DNA from 3 places in the Marinobacter sp. DSM 26671 genome. Region 3 is predicted to be linked to each of the others. Evidence: predicted binding sites of a transcription regulator. Region 3 holds the regulator's gene; each other region holds the start of a gene.
The links. The regulator sigma-54, encoded in region 3, starts transcription at its own class of promoters, with help from an activator protein. The targets are predictions, from matches to a motif close to ANTGGCATNNANNTTGCTNT.

Region 1 (5,832 bases), on a different contig from region 3:
GAAAGGGCGTTTGGGTCTTGCAGCAACTCCTGGATGGCCCGTGTAAAGGCGGGAAGATCGTCGCTCTCAACCAGTTTTCCTGTTTCGCCATCGGCGACGATTTCGGGTGTTCCGCCAACACGAGTGGCGACTGTCGGAATTCCCAGGCTCATGGCTTCCAGAAGCGTCATGGATGTGCCTTCGGTAAAGGAGGGCAGCAGGAATATATCCATCAGGCTCAGGTAGTCAGCCGGCTCTGATTGAAAGCCTGTAAAAATAACTGACTCTCCCAGGTTTAATTCAGCTGCAAGCTTTTCCAGGTTGTCGCGTTCCGGGCCGTCGCCCACCAGGAGCAGCCTTACAGGGACGTCTTGATCGAGCAGAGTTCGCGTCGCCTTCAGCATCAGTGCCTGGTTTTTCACCGCGTCCAGTCGGGCAACGGTACCAATGACAGTTTCTTCTGCTTTTATTCCCAACTGATCTTTCAATGCAGAGCGTTTTTTCTCGGTAACTTCTAGTGGTGCAATGCCGTTATAGATGACGCTGATTCTGTCTCTGGGGAAGTATTCGTATTCCACCAGAGCGTCGCGCGTCGCGGAGGAGATTGCGACAAGTTTGTGGGAGGTCCGGGCTATGAAAGGATTGATGAACCTTGCTTTTTTTCGGTGGTGGTCCGGATGAAAGCGCCCATGCTCTGTGAAAACCACCTTTGCTCCCGTGCCCCAGTGTGCAAACCAGCCATAGGCGTAAGGTGAGTATTGGTGGCAATGGACAATATCGAATTTGCCGGACTTGATCAGTTGCCTCAGCCAGAGAATGGTTTTTATATCAAAGCCGGAGGCTCGTTGGCGCGCGTGGTGTTTTATACCGCACTCGGTTTCCAGTGCCTGGCCAATGGCGCCAACTTCCCCATCAATACAGGCAATTTCGTTGTGGAACCGGTCTTTGTCCAGGTTGGTGACTAATTGCCGGATGACTTGTTCGGTGCCGCCGAAGCCCATGTTGAAGGTGACATGGAGAATGCGAACGGGTGTTTTCGTTATTTCCATGGGGTAGGAGCCGATAATTTTGGGGTCGTGAGGCCTGAGTATATCGGGTTCTTGTTCACACAGTGAATGATGTCTGGAACAAAGAAAAGCCAGCTATCTAGCTGGCTTTCGTTGGTAACTGGGCTGAAATCAGGAGAGCTTTTTGCGGCGAACTGCCACAAGGCTCAGAATGCCCAGGCCAAACAGGGCCAGAGTACCCGGTTCTGGCACGAGCGATACGTTGTCCAGCATGATGCCAATGTTGTCGCCACCGCGATGTTCGAAAATGAGCTTGCTGGTGGTCTGGCTGGTCAGGGTGATATCGCGCACGATGGTCTGCCAGGGATCGTTTGCAGACAAAGTGAAAGTTTCGCTCAGGAACCCGTCCAGACCAACGACTACGGAGTCGCTGGTGCTGTTTCTTTGATTACCGGAAATATCAAAGCTCAGCGTGTAGGTGCCTGGGTCCAGTGTCAGCGAAATGCTTTCGAGAGTGCCGGCGTTTCGATTGGAGCCATCCAGGTCCACACACTTACCAGTGCCACCGGCACAGGTAAGGCCCCATTTATTCGGGGTGGAAATAAGATCGACAGTGCCATCGGTGACGTCCCAATTCTGGAAGTCATCATAGTTCGTTTGCGATCCGCCGTTCGGAAGCTCCGAGTCAAAATCGTCTTGAAAAATTACGCCTGCGTTGACAGACAGACTGAAAAGTGTGGCGGAGAGGAGTGCGGCTAACCGTTTATACATCATATTGGTACTTCCCAAATTAAACCAATGCGTTAATGCAGCCTACGTTTTAATCAGCAGGATTGGTGCCAATAATTAAGCATTTGATTTAATGAGCTTTTATCGTTGGTAGGTTAGGAGAGTGTAAAGAAAGTCGACGGGAATTCTGATCCATGTGTCAATTAATTTACAGCTGGGCTTCCACCATGGTTTTGGTGCGCTCGAGTCGGGATAATTCGTCACTGCAATCCCTGTCTTTGCAGGGCACCTGAATGGTAACGAGAGCGAACCGGCTCTCACCGGACAGAGTGGCGGGGATCTGAAGAAGTTTGGCCTGGCGGTAGTTCAGGCTAGTTCTGCTTCCCACCTGATACCACTGGGCCATAATGACACGGTCCCGGGTGAGGATGTTTCGATAGAGCAAAACGCCCGGTGCAAGTCGCTCTTCTATTTGCCAGGAGGACTTGTCGAACATCTGCGGCAGGTAGGGCACAAGTTTTTCGTCGGATTTGGTTTTCTGGCTTTGGGCCAGAGATACCCAGCTATTCCTGGTGCTTAGAATCGTTTGGTCGAGCGCCGAAGGCAGGCTGATTGGCAATGGCAGCTCAGCGCTTGCCTGCCTTGGCTGGAAGCCTTCAAGCTGTAATGCCCAGGGGGGCTGCTGGCCTGCGCTTGTTTGTGCCAGCGTCAGTGCAACCGGTCCCAAAAGCACCGCAACGATGATCGCTGGAATGCCGCCTTTAGTGATTTTCAGCTTGCCTGTCTCGGGATCGTCGTTGGATGTGCTTCTCTTGCGAACGGGAGAGAAGTACAGAGCTGGAAGAATAAAGGCCCCAAAAACAATCCAGCCCATGGTTTCGTGGTCGGTGAGCAGATCGCTCTCCATGTTGGTTTCATAGGCAACGAACACCAGGATGGTAATGCGAACCCAGTTTGCGACCAGGCCGATCAACATGGCTACAACTACGGTGATCAACCAGCCTTTCCAGCGGTAATCATTGAGAATGGAGGTCATCATGGCCAGCAGAATGGAAATGGCAAAATAACGAATGCCGGAACAGCCATCGGCAATCAGGAGTCGGCCGTACGGCAGGGTAATGCTGTTTCCCTCAATCAAAGCTGTCATCCCGAACAATCGAACCCAGCTGCCCACAACAACACTGGCAAGTGATACCAGCGGCGGCACCAGATCTGCCCAGAACGGCAGTGAGAGTGAGAGCAGGGCAAGGTAGGGCAGAAAGCAGAGCGACCTTTGCAGGCCGAGGAGTGTCCACGATACAGCCATTACACCCGCTGGCAGCATCAGGTAGGCGAGGGTATCAATGCGCACCAGCTCTAGCAGGAGCCACACGAGAGTAACACCGATGAGCGCGATGCCGCCGAGCAAGTGGTATGGCTTTTGGCTCAAGCTACTCGTGCTGCTCGCGGGTTTGGGCGGATGAATCAGGACCAGGCCCAGAAAGATGATGGCGGTAGCAAGGCCATGTGCAAGAACTTGTTCAAATTCCAGCCAGATTCCAGTGAGCCGGTACCAGGTAGGGAAGAAGATGACAAGAGCGACGCCTGTCACCATTAGGTAAGGCAGGGCGTGGGGGAAATTGTCTAATGTCTTCCTTAACATTTTGATCCGCCTGACTTCTCTTTACCAGGAAGCTTATAGTGTCTCTCGTTTACCGAAAATACAAACCTGCACCCATAAAAAAAGCCAGCCGAAGCTGGCTTTCTTTAAAACCCTGCCGAAAATCAGGCTTTCTGACGACGGCGGGCTGCACCAAGGCCGGCGAGTCCAAGACCGAGAAGGGCGAGAGTGCCCGGCTCAGGAACTGGTGTGACAGATTCAACCATCACTACGAAGTCCGTGTAGTCAAAGTCGGAAAGCTGGCCGTTTTCGCTCTTAAATACCAAGTCTTCCCACGCCAGGATAAATTCATTAGCACCAAACGGTGCACCGCTGCCGCCAAGGCCGAAGGTGTCAATATTTTTTGTGCCATCTCCTTCGTATGCGACCATGTGGTCGTCTGCAATGCCGTCGCCGTCGGTATCGCCATTTCTCGAGGACTCAGAGAAAAATACGCCGCCACGATCATAGTACGAAGAGTCTAGATAGTACCCGAAGGTTGTGCTGGCAAATGTCTGTTGAAAGCTGCTCACCTCTACACCAAATTGATTTTCAGTCTTCGCTTGGAAAGTGGTAGGTGAGATAAAAGGGAGGAGCTTTAGCGTACTGGTATAGCCTGTGTCGGCGCTGCCATCGAACAGCTCTAGCCTTTTGGAGGAGTCTGTGATGTCGTAAATACCAAAGGTCGTATTAGGTTTGAAGCCGGCAAAGCGGAACATCAGGCTGTTTGCTGATTGCGTTGAAGCGTTTATTTGCCATTGCTCATCGGGACTGTATTGGTCGTTGTTGACGTCATAAAAGTCGCCATTAGTCGTTCTTGCGTCTAGCTCGTTTTGAAGTGCGTTGCCTTGAATCGCAGTAGCACTTGCAGTGCTGGCAAAGACAATAAGGCTAGAAGCCAAAATGCTATGCTTAAGTTTCATGGGTATTCTCCGGTTGTTTAGCTCTAAATCCCTGTAGTCTGCTTTGCAACCAGGCTGTCTCTTATTGTTCTAGAGATCCTTGGCTTTCCGTCCCATCCTCGCGAATGGTTTGGCTTCCGACCGGGTACTACCCCGATCCTCACCCTAGAACAAGCGAGAAGCGTGCCATTAATCTATAGTTCTGAAATCCTTGAAAAAAATCCCGGTATTTAAATAAGGGCTGTAAAAAAATTCGACATTGAAACGAAGAAGGCCGGAGATACGGTAGTCTCCGGCCTCACTGTCTGGCTTGATTTGCGGGCTTTGTCGATCTTCTTTACATGGCCTGCTTAACGGTTTCGAGGTGAGCGCGGATTTCAGCGTTATCCGGAGCAAGAGCCACGGCCCTTTCAATCACTTCTTTCGCTTCGGCATGTTTGCCCGCGAGGTGCAGGATCCAGCCATAGGTATCCAGTACGGCCGCATTGTCGGGGGCAAGGTCCCGGGCGCGACCAGCCAGTTCCATGGCACGGGCAGAGTCATCTTCGCGCAACAGCCAGGCCAGGTTGTTCAGGGCAGCAATGTTGTTGGGTTGGCGGGAAATAACCTGCTCATAGTGGTTGGCGGCCACAATTTCCTGCTTGTTGGCCATCAGCCAATCTGCTCTAGCCATGTGGGCGGTACTGCTGTTTGGCGCAACACTGAGCCAACTGTCCGTCAGTTCGTCCTCTGCCTCGGGCGCTTCTGTTTTTGCCAGGCCAAGAAGAGAGGGCATCAGGCCGACATCCTGTGATGTCTGCCATTGCTCAAGAAGGTAGTTGAAGGCCGGCTTGTTACCTTCTTTTTGCCTGAGCAGTGCTGCACGCGAAAGAACCACGGGTCGCTCCGTGCCAAACGTGTCTTCAACGGCATCCAATGCATTCAGCGCCTCGTTCAATTTGCCTTCCATCTGGTAAATACCCACGGGGAGAAGCGCGTATCCCAGGTTTTCCGGCTCTAGGGCGATGGCTTCGGCGGCTTTTGCGCGGGCAGTGGCGTAATCCTCGTTGGCTGCTGCTGTCTGGGCCTCGGCTCGCAACAGTTGTCCGGTCGCACGGTTGACGGCCTCGGAGTCGGAGGTCTGCCATTCATCGAGTAGTGCCCGTGCCTCGGCCAGCCTGCCCTGGCGAATGTTGATCAGGGCCGCCAGGGTGTCGGCATTCATTTGGAGCTCGGGATGTTCCTTGCCAACGTTACCAAGCCATTGTTGAACCTCCTCTGGTGAATGGTTCTGGGCGTAGACCTGTCCGGCTCGCTGGAGCGGTTGAATCGCATCGGGCGTTATCTTTGCGGCATCTATAAACGTCCGCACAGCATCTGCCGGCTGACCTGTCTGGTTATAGAGCATAGCCAGGGCAACCTTCGGAGCTTGTAGCTGAGGGCTTTCCTTAACCAGGGTTTCCAGTCTGGTTTTGGCAGCCTCGGTATTGCCCAGTTGGGCATCTGCCATGCTTGCGAGCAATACGGCTGAAGGTTGGTCACCGTAACCATTCAGTAGTGAATCACGGATTTCCGTTGCTTCTTCGGTTTCGCCTTG
Region 2 (5,832 bases), on a different contig from region 3:
GTAGAGATGGCGGAGGTTAAGCTGTTCCATTCCTTTGCCCTGCCCCCGGTTCAGGATGGCCGCGGAATTTTGAGGATTTCACCGAAGGTGACGTATTCGCTTCCCCCGAGACGGCCGATCGGATCAATCGCAGCGCCATTGAAGGTCAGGCGATTCTTGTCATCGTAACGGGCTGCATCATCAGATACCCATACCCGGGTGACTTTTCCGAATACCAGTGACTGAGGCCCGGCACCGATTTCCTTGATGTCGTAGAGCTCGCAGGCAAAAGCCACGTGGCAGTCCTTCAGCCGAGGCAGATTCGAGCCTTCGAAATCCACCAGCTCCAGATCAAGATTTTTCAGTTCGGATTCGCCATGGGGCAAGGTTCGCGAGGATTCTGTGACCGCCGCGGCGAGTTCCCGATGAGCGATATGAACGACAAAATTCTTTCTCGCTTCAATGTTTACCCGGGTGTCTTTCGACACGCCCTCCGCCGGTTTTTTACCAACGGAAATCATCAGCAACGGGGGATTGCTGGTGATCGGCGTAAAGAACGAGAATGGCGCCAGATTGTAGTCCCCATCCGGATTTTCACTCAGCACCCAGGCAACTGGCCTCGGAATCACTGTCTGGGTAAGGATGTGGTAGGCATCCTTCGGATCCATACCCTCGAAATCTATAAGCATCACTCTCTCCCGTTAACTGCAGCTTCGGGCGTTCGTTCGCGCAACAGCCACAAAGTCATCAATAGCCCGTGAAGTATCAGGAAGGGTACGGCAACCATGACCAGACCGCCCCAGCCCAGCCAGCTCAGAATTGCGCCGGCAGACAGCGCCGCGGTCGCCTGGGAGCCAAAAACCATTATGTCGTTCAGGCCCTGGACGCGGAAGCGTTCGGCATCCCGATACCCCCGGGGCAGCAGCGTTGTGCCACCAACGAACAGGAAATTCCAGCCAACGCCGAGCAACAACAGCGCTGACAGATAGTGGTGGAAGCTGACACCACTCGCGGCAAGGGCAATACAGCCCAGGTAGGCCAGCAGGCCCGCTGCCATCATCAGGGGAATGCCTACCACGCGTGTCAGCCAACCGCTGATCAGCGACGGAAGATACATGGCCATTATGTGGAGCTGGATCACCCGCTTGGCATCGTCGAGGTCGTGGCCGGCCATTTCGGTCATGCTCAGCGGCGTCGCCGTCATGATGAAACTCATCACCGCATAGCCAATGGCCGCGGCACTCATGGCAGCCCATATTAAAGGGTTAGCCATAATCTCCCGTAGGGGGCGCCCTCCTCCCGGCCTGGATTCCTGGACGCGCTCGGCCCCTGCCCGGTAACCGATAGCAAGAATCAACAAAGCCGCACCCTGGACGGCCGCCAGCGCGATCCAGCTGACCAGAAACGGGTATTGCTCCGCCGCGCCGCTGCCCAAGCCCGCAACTTCCGGCCCGAGCCAGGCTGCCACCAGCCCACCCAGCAACACGCGAGCGGCAGCAGAACCCGCCATACCCGGCGCCACGGATTCCATGGCCGCAAACCGATATTGGTGAACCACCGCAAGCCCCGTACCACCGACCACGGCGGCAAGACAAAGAAGGGAAAACAGACCAGTCCAGGACGCCAGGCCTCCAATAAGACCTGCAACAATGCCCATGATGGCACCCAGCAGCATCACGCGCTTGCGCCCGATGCGCTCCATTAACCAGGTTGCCGGTTTGATAGCCAGAACGGTGCCTACGACCACCAGACCGACCGGAAGTGTTGCGTACTCGGGCGCAGGGGCAAGCATTCTGCCCTGAATGCTGCCTATAAAAACGATAAAAGGCGCTGTGCACATGGCCAGCGCCTGAGCGGCAACCAGGACCCAGACATTGAGGGGCATGGATTATTTTTTCCTGTAGATGATTCCGGGGTGGCACTGAACCATCTCATAGAGATGGGGCAAGCCGTTGAGCGATTCCGAGGCACCAAGAACCAGGTAGCCGCCCGGGTTCAGGGTGGCGTGCATCCGGGTGAGAATGTCCTTTTTCAGGTCCGCCGAAAAATAGATCAGAACGTTCCGGCACATCACAATATCGAACTTGCCCAGCATATAACGCTCAAGCAGGTTCAACTCCTTGAACTCCACCATGCTCTTGATCTGGGGTTTGATCTGCCAGCCACCGTTCAGGGACGGCGTGAAAAACTGCTTCTGGCGCTCTGGCGAGAGCCCCCGACCAATGGCAAGCATTTCATACTCGCCCTTGCGAGCCACATCAAGAACGCTTTTGGAGATATCCGTCGCGGTGATCTTTACATCCCGCAGCTTCCCGGGCCTCGCCCGCCGAAACTCCTCGACGATCATGGCAATCGAATACGGCTCCTGGCCGGTTGAGCAGGCCGCAGACCAGATACGCAAAGGCTGCATCGAGTTGCGCTCTGCGAATTCGGGAAGCAGTTTCTCCTGAAGAATCCGGAAAGGGTGATTGTCACGGAACCACAGGGTTTCATTGGTTGTCATCGCATCGATGACAGTCTCTTTCAGACCGCCCCGCCCGGGGCGCTTAAGGCGCTCGAGCAGTTCACCCAGGGTATTCAGGCTGTTCTCTTCAAGAATCCTGCGCAACCGGCTTTTGACCAGGTACTGTTTATTATCGCCCAGTAAAATCCCACAGGCATCCTGCAGGAACGATTTGAAGGCTTCATATTCCTGTGGCGTTATTTCCGCTTTCATTGGGTCTCTGTTCTGAGTGAATCTTTGAGCGGCTCCATCAACCCTGGTCGATGATTTCCATCACCCGCTCTGCCAGCTCGTCCGGACTGAACTTTGCCATAAAGTCGTCGGCCCCGACCTTCTTTACCATGGCCTGGTTGAACACACCGCTGAGTGAGGTGTGAAGCATAACAAACATATCCGAAAGCGCCGGGTCCTCTTTCACCTTGGTGACGAGGGTGTAGCCATCCATTTCAGGCATCTCCACGTCCGAGATGATCAGGGAGAAGTGATCCTTGGCCCGGGAACCATCCGCAGTGATTTCCTTCAGATGTTCAATAGCCTGCTTGCCGTCGTTTTTCAGCACCACTTCCATGCCAATTGCGGTGAGACACCGCTGTATCTGGCGCCGGGCCACGGATGAATCATCGACCACCAGCACGGGCAGATGCCCCGGTACCCTATCCGCGCTCTTACTCAGAACGGCTTCGGTTACGTCCTCCCCAAGCGGAGAAACTTCTGAAAGAATCTTCTCTACATCAATGATTTCGATAAGCTTATCATCAATTTTCGTGACAGCGGTAAGATAGACATCCTTGCCGGCCCCTTTGGGTGGAGGCAGGATTTCTTCCCAGTTCATGTTCATGATTCGCTCGACGCCGCTCACCAGGAAACCCTGCGTTTTGCGATTGTATTCAGTGATGATGACGAAACTGGTGGAGAGCTCTTCTTGCGGGATACCGGGCAGACCGATTGCCATGCTCAGATCGATAATGGGGATAGTCTCACCCCGGCTATGGGCTACGCCTCGAACAACCGGCCGGCTGTTGGGCAGGGAGAACAGCTTCGGACACTGCAGCACCTCTTTCACCTTGAACACGTTGATCCCGTAGATCTGGCGCCCCCTGAGACGGAAAAGAAGCAGCTCTAGGCGGTTCTTTCCGACCATCTGAGTGCGCTGGTTGACACTGTCCAAAACCCCTGCCATTTCGATTCTCCTGGCTTGCCGGAATTACAACGGCATATATCTTGCTGTTCACTGAATAATAGCCTGATCGACGGAAACCCGTCATATCAGGGGTGGGTCAGCCCATTTAACGGCCACTTTTACCGAATCCTTAGCCTGATTCGGGCTTTTCTGCCCTGTTGTTGACAGCATAGGACAAACTGATACGTATGCGCATCACGAATTTCGCCCTACTACTGCTAATGTCTGGCCTGAGCACGCCGCTCCTTGCTGGAACGACGGCTGAACAGATTCAGAAAGCAACCCTGGCGTTTCTGGACAGCTTTGCGTCTGAACAGGCCGAGCATGGCTACACCGTTTCCTTCGAACCCGGTTCCATCGACAGCCGCCTCGCTCTCGCCGAGTGCGAAAAGCCTTTGAGTGTAGAGTTCAGCGGGGATCCATGGAAAAGCACCAGCCCGTCGTTGCAGGTAGCCTGCGAAGGAACCCGCCCATGGCGAATGTTTGTTACCGCTTCAGTCTCTATCCATGGGCCAGCCCTGGTGGCAGCGAGGCCACTCACACGTGGAGAGCGAATAACCGAAGGGCTGCTTGCGAAGCAGTCTGTTGAAATCAATTCATCCAGACGGGGCGTGATTACCGACTCGAAGCAGGCGATTGGCATGGAAGTGCGGCGCGCAGTGAATGCCGGATCGCTCGTTACACCAGACATGCTTTCGGCCCCGAATGCGGTCGAACGAGGCGATCATGTTATCATCACCGCCAAAACCGGTGGATTTTCAGTACGTTCCCGGGGCAAAGCCCTGGCAAGCGCCAGCGTTGGCGAACAGGTTCTGGTTGAGAATCTGCGCTCATCGCGCACGATAAGAGCCAGCGTTGTCGCGCCGGGCCACGTGGAGATTCCGATGTGAGCCGCGTGCGGCAGAGGCTTGCCGGAGCGGCAAGTGAATGCCGCAAAACCGGTCGTAAAAGCAGATGAAAAAAAGTGCTAAAAGTACTAAAGGTTTTCGCGGCGCCGCCGTTAAGAAGACATAAACTCGAGTAAGCGCCGCATTCGTGGCGCGACAGGCAAGCAGGTACAGATATGTCAGTTGACTTAAATGGAATTGGCCCCGGCCAGGTCAACACCCAGAGAACCACGGCCGACAAAAGCTCCGGCGCACAGAATACCCAGCCGGCATCCAACGAACAGGCGAAGACACAGGCCCAGGGGGCCCGTGGTGAGAACGTCAGCCTGAGCAATCAGGCAAAGAATCTGAAGCAGCTCGAACAAAAGCTGGGCGATTATCCGGAAATGGATGACGACCGCATCGAGCAGATCCGTTCCGCCCTCGAAAATGGCACGTACAAGATTGACGCCGAGAAGCTGGCCCAGAAAATGCTTGAGATGGATGAAAGCATTTTCGGGTGAGTAGACCATGGCCGCAATTGATGATTTGAAGACCCTTCTTTCCCAGGATATCAGCCAGCTTGAAACACTGGCTGACGTTCTCGGCAAGGAAAAGACCTGCCTTGCGAATTCCGACCTCCGCCAGCTGGACGCCCTGACCAGAGAGAAGAACGATCTCCTCGGTGCAGTCCGCGAACGCGCCAAACAGAAAATCCGAACGCTCGTACAAATGGGATATCGCCCCGAAAGTGGCGAGCCTTCCCGCTTTATTCGCAGCGCCGGATTCTCGGATCTCTTCGAACTCTGGCAGGAAGCGGACCAGAAGCTGCGAACCTGTCAGACGCTGAACCAGACCAACGGTCGCGTAATCAGCCACTTGCAAAAGCGTTTGTCGAGGCTCACAGATATTTTCCGCGGCGCCACCGGCCAGCAAAAGCTGTACGGTGCACAGGGTCAGCAGACCACGGTATCAAGCAGCACGGTGCTCGCCAGCGCCTGAGCCCGGACGCATGGCTCTGCCGAGCCATGCTTTCCACTTCATCGGGTGTAGATGGTCATCTGGGAGTCGGGATGAAACCGGATGTCGTGAATGCTCACGTTGCCCATTGAAGCTCCCTGGCCTCCCGTAACCCGTATATTGTCCATCCGAATTTCCTCGATGCGCTCAGGGAACGCCAGCATCAGGGCGCCATCTTCTCTTACCCGATAACGTGGCTCCCCTTCACGATAATGCACACCGGAAATGCTGAGATCTGAATCCAGGAAGTTCAGAACCGGCACGAAGATATTGGCGGAAAGCTT
Region 3 (5,832 bases):
TTCCGTTAAAAAAAAGGCTGCGACACGTTACTCATGTCGCAGCTCGATTAGATGAATTGCATGAAAACAGTCAGTTAGCGAGAGCCGTTTCCGTGCATCCGGTCTACATTCTTTTCCTTGTGCTTGAGGATCTGACGGTCAAGCTTGTCGATCAGGGCATCGATGGCTGCGTACATATCCTCATTTTCTGCCTTTGCGTGAATCTCACCACCAACCACGTGCAGCGTGGCTTCCGCAATCTGGCGCACCTTCTCCACTTCCAGGGTTACCTGGCAGTTGCTGATGTGGTCAAAGTGACGCTCGAGCTTCTGGAACTTCTCTGAAACATAATCCTTCAGTGCGGGAGTAAGTTCTACGTGATGGCCTGAAATATTGAGTTGCATAGGCGTCTCCTGTTGTCATCGTTCCGGCTCCCGGGAGCCGGTCTGGGTGCTGGCGCATTGTGCGCCGGCAAATAGTACGTTGCGCCCGGACCCCGGGGTGTTCAGACCAGCCGCTTGCGTTCGTTCGAAGGCGGAATGTGCATGGCCTCCCGGTACTTGGCAACGGTGCGTCGCGCAACCTTGATTCCCTGTTCTCCTAGCATGGCTGCAATTTTACTGTCGCTCAACGGCTTTTTGGGCGTTTCCGCGGCAATCAGCTTTTTGATCATCGCGCGGATCGCCGTGGAAGAACATTCACCGCCTTCGTCAGTGCTGACATGGCTGGAGAAGAAATATTTCAGCTCGAAAATTCCCCGGGGGGTGTGCATGTATTTCTGGGTGGTGACCCGGGAAATCGTGGACTCATGCATCTCAACCGCCTGGGCGATATCAGAGAGGATCAGCGGTTTCATGGCTTCTTCACCCTGATCCAGGAATCCTTGCTGGTGCTCGACAATACGGGTCGCCACTTTCAGCAGGGTTTCATTGCGGCTCTGCAGGCTCTTGATAAACCATTTCGCCTCCTGCAACTGATCCCGCAGGTAGGTGTTGTCGGCACTGCTGTCCGCACGCCTTATAAGAGAAGCATAGCTGGCATTGACCCGGATGCGCGGTGCAATTTCAGGATTCAGCTCAACACGCCAGCGGCCATTGTGTTTGCGAACGATCACGTCCGGAATCACATAATCGGGTTCGGCCCGGTCAATGACATCGCCCGGCCGCGGATTCAGGCCGGTGATCAGCGCCAGGACATCCCGCAACTGGTCTTCTTTCAGGCGGCTGCGGCGCAGCAACTGGGCGTAATCGCGGTTGCCCAGCAGGTTGATGTAATGGGTAATTACAAGGCGTGCCTGGGCCAGCCAGGGTGTTTCCGGCGGCAGCTGGTTGAGCTGGATCAGCAGGCATTCCTGTAGGTCCCGGGCAAACACGCCGGGCGGATCAAAGTGTTGCAGGCGGTGAAGCACGGCTTCCACTTCATCCAGTTCAAGGGGGTCTTCATCGTTCTCATCCAGCAGTCCGGCGTGGATTTCCTCCAGCGGGCTGGTGATATAGCCCCGTTCGTCCACTGCATCCATCAGGGCATGGGCAATGGCCTGGTCCCGTTCACTGAGGGGCGTCAGATTGAGCTGCCATTCCAGGTGATCCTGAAGCGTTTCGGTCGGGGAATTACGGGTTTCGAAATCGTGATCGTTTTCGTCGTCGTTGCGGGCTGCCGGCGCTGGTGCGGACTGGTAGATGTCGTCCCAGGCGGTATCAACCGGCAGATCGTCCGGAATGTTGTCAGGAATCTCGTTCTCCGAGGACCAGTCCGGGCCGTTCTCGGATTCATCCCAGTCGCTGGCCGGTTCCGGGGCAGCTTCAGCGGCGGACTCGGTGGCGTTGGCCTCGCGCTCGTCGTTTTCGCTGGCTGCGTCGGTCTGGTCATCGTCCTCGGAGGTCTCCAGCATGGGGTTGGATTCCAGTGCCTGCTGGATTTCCTGCTGGAGGTCGAGAGTGGAGAGCTGGAGAAGCCGGATCGCCTGTTGCAGCTGGGGCGTCATGGTCAGGCTTTGACCCAGCTTTAACTGTAAGGAGGCTTTCATAACCATGGTTCAGGATCCGTCACTCATCAGCGCGTTGTGTCATAAGTCGTGAAAAAATCTTTATATGCCGGTTACTTGCCGTGATTTTAATTTACCCTAGCAAGTTCTTTGCCGAGTTTACTTGCTACAGGTCATCAAAACAATCAGCCATTGGGTGTCAGAGTCTGAATTCGTCGCCGAGATAGACTTCCTTGACCTGCTGGTTGGCCAGGATGGCGTCGGCATTGCCGGAGGCGATGATGTGGCCGCCGGAAACAATGTAGGCATTCTCGCAGATGTCCAGGGTCTCACGCACGTTGTGGTCGGTGATCAAAACGCCAATGCCTTTGTCCCGAAGGTGCCGGATGATGTGTTTGATGTCACTGACGGATATGGGGTCCACACCGGCGAAGGGTTCATCCAGCAGGATAAAAGCCGGCTCCATGGCCAGTGCCCGGGCAATCTCCACCCGTCGGCGTTCACCGCCGGACAATGCCATGCCAACACTGTCCCGGATATGGGTGATGTGGAATTCTTCCAATAACCCCTCGAGCTTCTTCTCCCGCTCTGCCTTGCCCAGCCCCGGCCGGGTTTCGAGGATGGCCATGATGTTGTCGCGTACGGACAGTTTGCGGAAGACCGAGGCTTCCTGGGGCAGGTAACCGATGCCCTGGCGGGCCCGACCATGCATGGGCAGGGGGGTGATATCCCGGCTGTCGATCGTGATCCGCCCGCGATCAGCGGGGACGAGCCCAACGATCATATAGAAGCAGGTGGTTTTCCCGGCACCGTTGGGACCAAGCAGCCCGACAATTTCCCCACTGCGGATTTCCAGGGAAACGTCGATCACCACTTTTTTCTGTTTGTAACTCTTTGCCAGGTTACTGGCTCTCAGAACTGCCATCGGATCCCTGTCTGTCTGTACTGCGTGGCTGAATCACCATCTCTACCCGGCCGCTGCCCTCGCCGGTGTCTGCGCCGCCCTCAGCGGTGACAACCCGGCCGACGGTATCATAATGAATGACATCACCCCGGAACAGGTTGCCATTCTGCTCGATGACTGCTTCCCGTTCAAAGGTCAGCTGGCTGTCGGTGGCAGACCAGGTAATGTTCAGGGCACGGGCATCGGTTTCGCCTTCCCCCTCGCGCGCCGGTTGACGGTATATAGCGGGCGTACCAGAGGCTTCGATCCGGCTCAGGCCGTCCTCGGTCCGGTACAGGACGACCCGCTCGGCAGTCAGGCGGGTATTGCCCTGCTCAAGTTCCACAGCGCCGGTGTAGGTGGCAATGCCCTGGCCGTCATCCAGGCGGGCGGTATCTGCGGTGACCTTGATAGGAGTGTCAGAATCAAGGTCAAATGCAGCCGCCGGGCCGATCATCACGACCGTTAGCAGGGCAGCCATCAGGCGCCGGTATCGGTTAGTTTCCGGTTTCATAGAGTCCTTCCACCTGGGAGTTCAGTTCCAGAATTCGTTCGTCTATCCACGCTTTCATGCCCGTGGCCCGGGTTATGCCGGTAACATCACGTATTTCTACGGGCGCGTCTGTATATACCATGCCCCGGTCGTTATCCAGGGTCAGGCTTGATGTTGTCAGGACGGCGTCCCGTTCGCCAATCGTGCGCTGAACCCGGACATTGTCCGTCAGGTACACCAGATTCTGGTTTTGCAGCAAGCTGCCATTGTCGGCCTCGACAATCCACGGCAGGGCCTCCTGGTCCCCGTACAGCTCGGCCCGGGGAGATTCCATGGTGGCCAGGTTGCCTTCCTCGAACTGCTCAATTCGGGGGCTGGAAAACCGGATCTTGAGATTGCCCGCTTCATCGAAGGAGGTGTACTGACCATTCACCACGAAACCGTCTGGTTCGGCGTCTCCCCGTAGGGCCGCTGCCTCGTCATCAATCACAGGGGGTTCATCGCTGCGCCAGAGCAGGAATACGGCTGCCACCACGGTAGCAGCCAGTGCCAGTGCTCGCAGCCAGGGTCTGTCCAGCAGCCAGTTCATGCCTCGGGCTCCAGATAGGGGGCAAGTGCTGCGTCAAGCCTGCCATGGGCCGTCAGCAGCAAGTCGCAGGCTTCGCGGACCGCCCCTTCGCCGCCCCGGGCAATGGTGCAGTAGTCGGCATGCTGCTGCACCAGCCAGTAACCGTTGGGCACGGTGATGCCCAGTCCGGCGAACCTCAGTGCCGGGAGATCTGGCAGATCGTCCCCCATGTATGCGATGGCCTCGGGGCTGATATCCATGGTGCTGACCAGTTCCTGAAGGGCTACCTTCTTGTCCTCTCGCCCCTGCATCAGGTGGGGAATGCCAAGATCCCGCATGCGCTTCTCGGTCAGGGGGGACTTTCGTCCGGTGATCACGGCCACGGTAATCCCGGCTGCCATCAGTTGTTTCAAACCCAGGCCATCCAGAATGTTAAAAGCCTTGAGCTCATCACCAGTGGCGCTGAAATAAAGTTTACCGTCGCTCATGATGCCGTCGACATCCAGTGCGATCAGGCGGATCTTTACGGCCTTTGCCAACAGCGAATCCGGCCATTGGTGCTTCATATCAAACAGCTCCTCATAGCCCCTAGATAACGCCGGCACGCAGCAGGTCGTGCATATTGATGGCGCCAATCAGACCACCCTGGTCGTCGGTAACGGGGAGGGCGTTGATCTTCATCTCCTCCATTATGTTCAGCGCTTCCGCCGCCAGATGATCGGCCTGGATCGTTTTACCATGCCGGGTCATGACCTCGTTGATGGGCGTATTGTGAATGTCCACCGATCGATCCAGAGTCCGTCGAAGGTCACCGTCCGTAAATATTCCGGTAAGAGTGCCTTTATCATTGACGACGGTGGTCATACCGAGACCCTTTCGGGACATCTCAAGAAGAGCACCGCTCAAGGGGGTATCCTCGTTGACGACTGGAATCTGATCACCGCTGTGCATGATGTCGGAGACCCTGAGCAGCAGCCGACGCCCGAGGCTGCCGCCGGGGTGAGAGATAGCGAAATCCTCGGCACTGAAGCCCCGGGCCTCAAGGAGTGCAACGGCGAGGGCATCGCCCATCACCAGGGTGGCCGTTGTGGAGGAGGTGGGCGCCAAACCCAGTGGGCAGGCTTCCACCATAACGCTGACGTCCAGATTGGCGACGGCTTCCCGGGCCAGTGTGGAGCTGGCATTGCCGGTCATGCTGATCAGCGGAGCGCCCATGCGTTTGATCAACGGCAGAATGGTGACCACCTCGCTGGTGTTGCCGCTGTTGGAAATGGCGATGACCACATCCTGGGAGGTGATCATACCCATGTCACCGTGGCTTGCCTCGCCCGGGTGCACGAAAAACGATGGCGTTCCAGTGCTGGCCAGGGTGGCGGCAATTTTGTTGCCAATGTGGCCGGATTTTCCCATGCCGGTCACAACCACGCGGCCCTTGCAGTTCATGATAACTTCGCAGGCCCGCGTGAACTGGTCGTCGATTCGGCCTTCAAGGGCATCAATGGCGTCGCGCTCAATGCGGATGGCGCGGATGGCAGAAGATCGGAAATCGCTGGGAGTCTGTTCGGTCATCGGGCTTTGGGCCTGGCTGTCGGGACGTTGTAAATGTTGGGCAGAGTATACCATTTTCACCCGGCAACGATGCCCGGTTACCGAAAGTTCAGTCAAACTGATCATTGCTATCAGTACATTTTGGGCACTTTGGATTGAGCTTGCGCGCTCCTTGGCATAATGTAGCCCCTCTTTGAAAGGTAAGGACTATGAATTCACCGGCTTACATATCGCTCAAGGACGTCGTGTTCTCCCGCTCAGGGCGCCGTATCTTCGACGGTGTCAGCCTGGACATCCCCCGCGGAAAAATCACCGCC

Region 1: the regulator sigma-54 is predicted to act here: its motif matches at 1,811-1,830, upstream of BM035_RS13085 (PEP-CTERM sorting domain-containing protein).
Region 2: the regulator sigma-54 is predicted to act here: its motif matches at 3,691-3,710, upstream of flgA (flagellar basal body P-ring formation chaperone FlgA).

Annotation. Positions count from the first base shown of each region.
Region 1 is NZ_FONF01000011.1:507-6,338, forward strand. It holds gene BM035_RS13080 (glycosyltransferase) at 1-1,028, opposite strand, end outside; gene BM035_RS13085 (PEP-CTERM sorting domain-containing protein) at 1,158-1,760, opposite strand; gene BM035_RS13090 (exosortase/archaeosortase family protein) at 1,924-3,357, opposite strand; gene BM035_RS22975 (PEP-CTERM sorting domain-containing protein) at 3,480-4,277, opposite strand; cyclic di-GMP riboswitch class I at 4,319-4,401, opposite strand; gene BM035_RS13100 (tetratricopeptide repeat protein) at 4,594-5,832, opposite strand, start outside.
Region 2 is NZ_FONF01000013.1:112,684-118,515, reverse strand. It holds gene BM035_RS14970 (LysR family transcriptional regulator) at 1-30, opposite strand, end outside; gene BM035_RS14965 (flavin reductase family protein) at 51-668, opposite strand; gene BM035_RS14960 (MFS transporter) at 668-1,864, opposite strand; gene BM035_RS14955 (CheR family methyltransferase) at 1,868-2,695, opposite strand; gene BM035_RS14950 (chemotaxis protein CheV) at 2,733-3,662, opposite strand; gene flgA (flagellar basal body P-ring formation chaperone FlgA) at 3,851-4,552, shown strand; gene flgM (flagellar biosynthesis anti-sigma factor FlgM) at 4,726-5,052, shown strand; gene BM035_RS14935 (flagella synthesis protein FlgN) at 5,060-5,530, shown strand; gene BM035_RS14930 (hypothetical protein) at 5,569-5,832, opposite strand, start outside.
Region 3 is NZ_FONF01000005.1:149,432-155,263, reverse strand. It holds gene hpf (ribosome hibernation promoting factor) at 75-383, opposite strand; gene BM035_RS07525 (RNA polymerase factor sigma-54) at 485-2,011, opposite strand; gene lptB (LPS export ABC transporter ATP-binding protein) at 2,163-2,888, opposite strand; gene lptA (lipopolysaccharide transport periplasmic protein LptA) at 2,866-3,420, opposite strand; gene lptC (LPS export ABC transporter periplasmic protein LptC) at 3,404-3,988, opposite strand; gene BM035_RS07505 (KdsC family phosphatase) at 3,985-4,533, opposite strand; gene BM035_RS07500 (KpsF/GutQ family sugar-phosphate isomerase) at 4,556-5,536, opposite strand; gene BM035_RS07495 (ATP-binding cassette domain-containing protein) at 5,725-5,832, shown strand, end outside.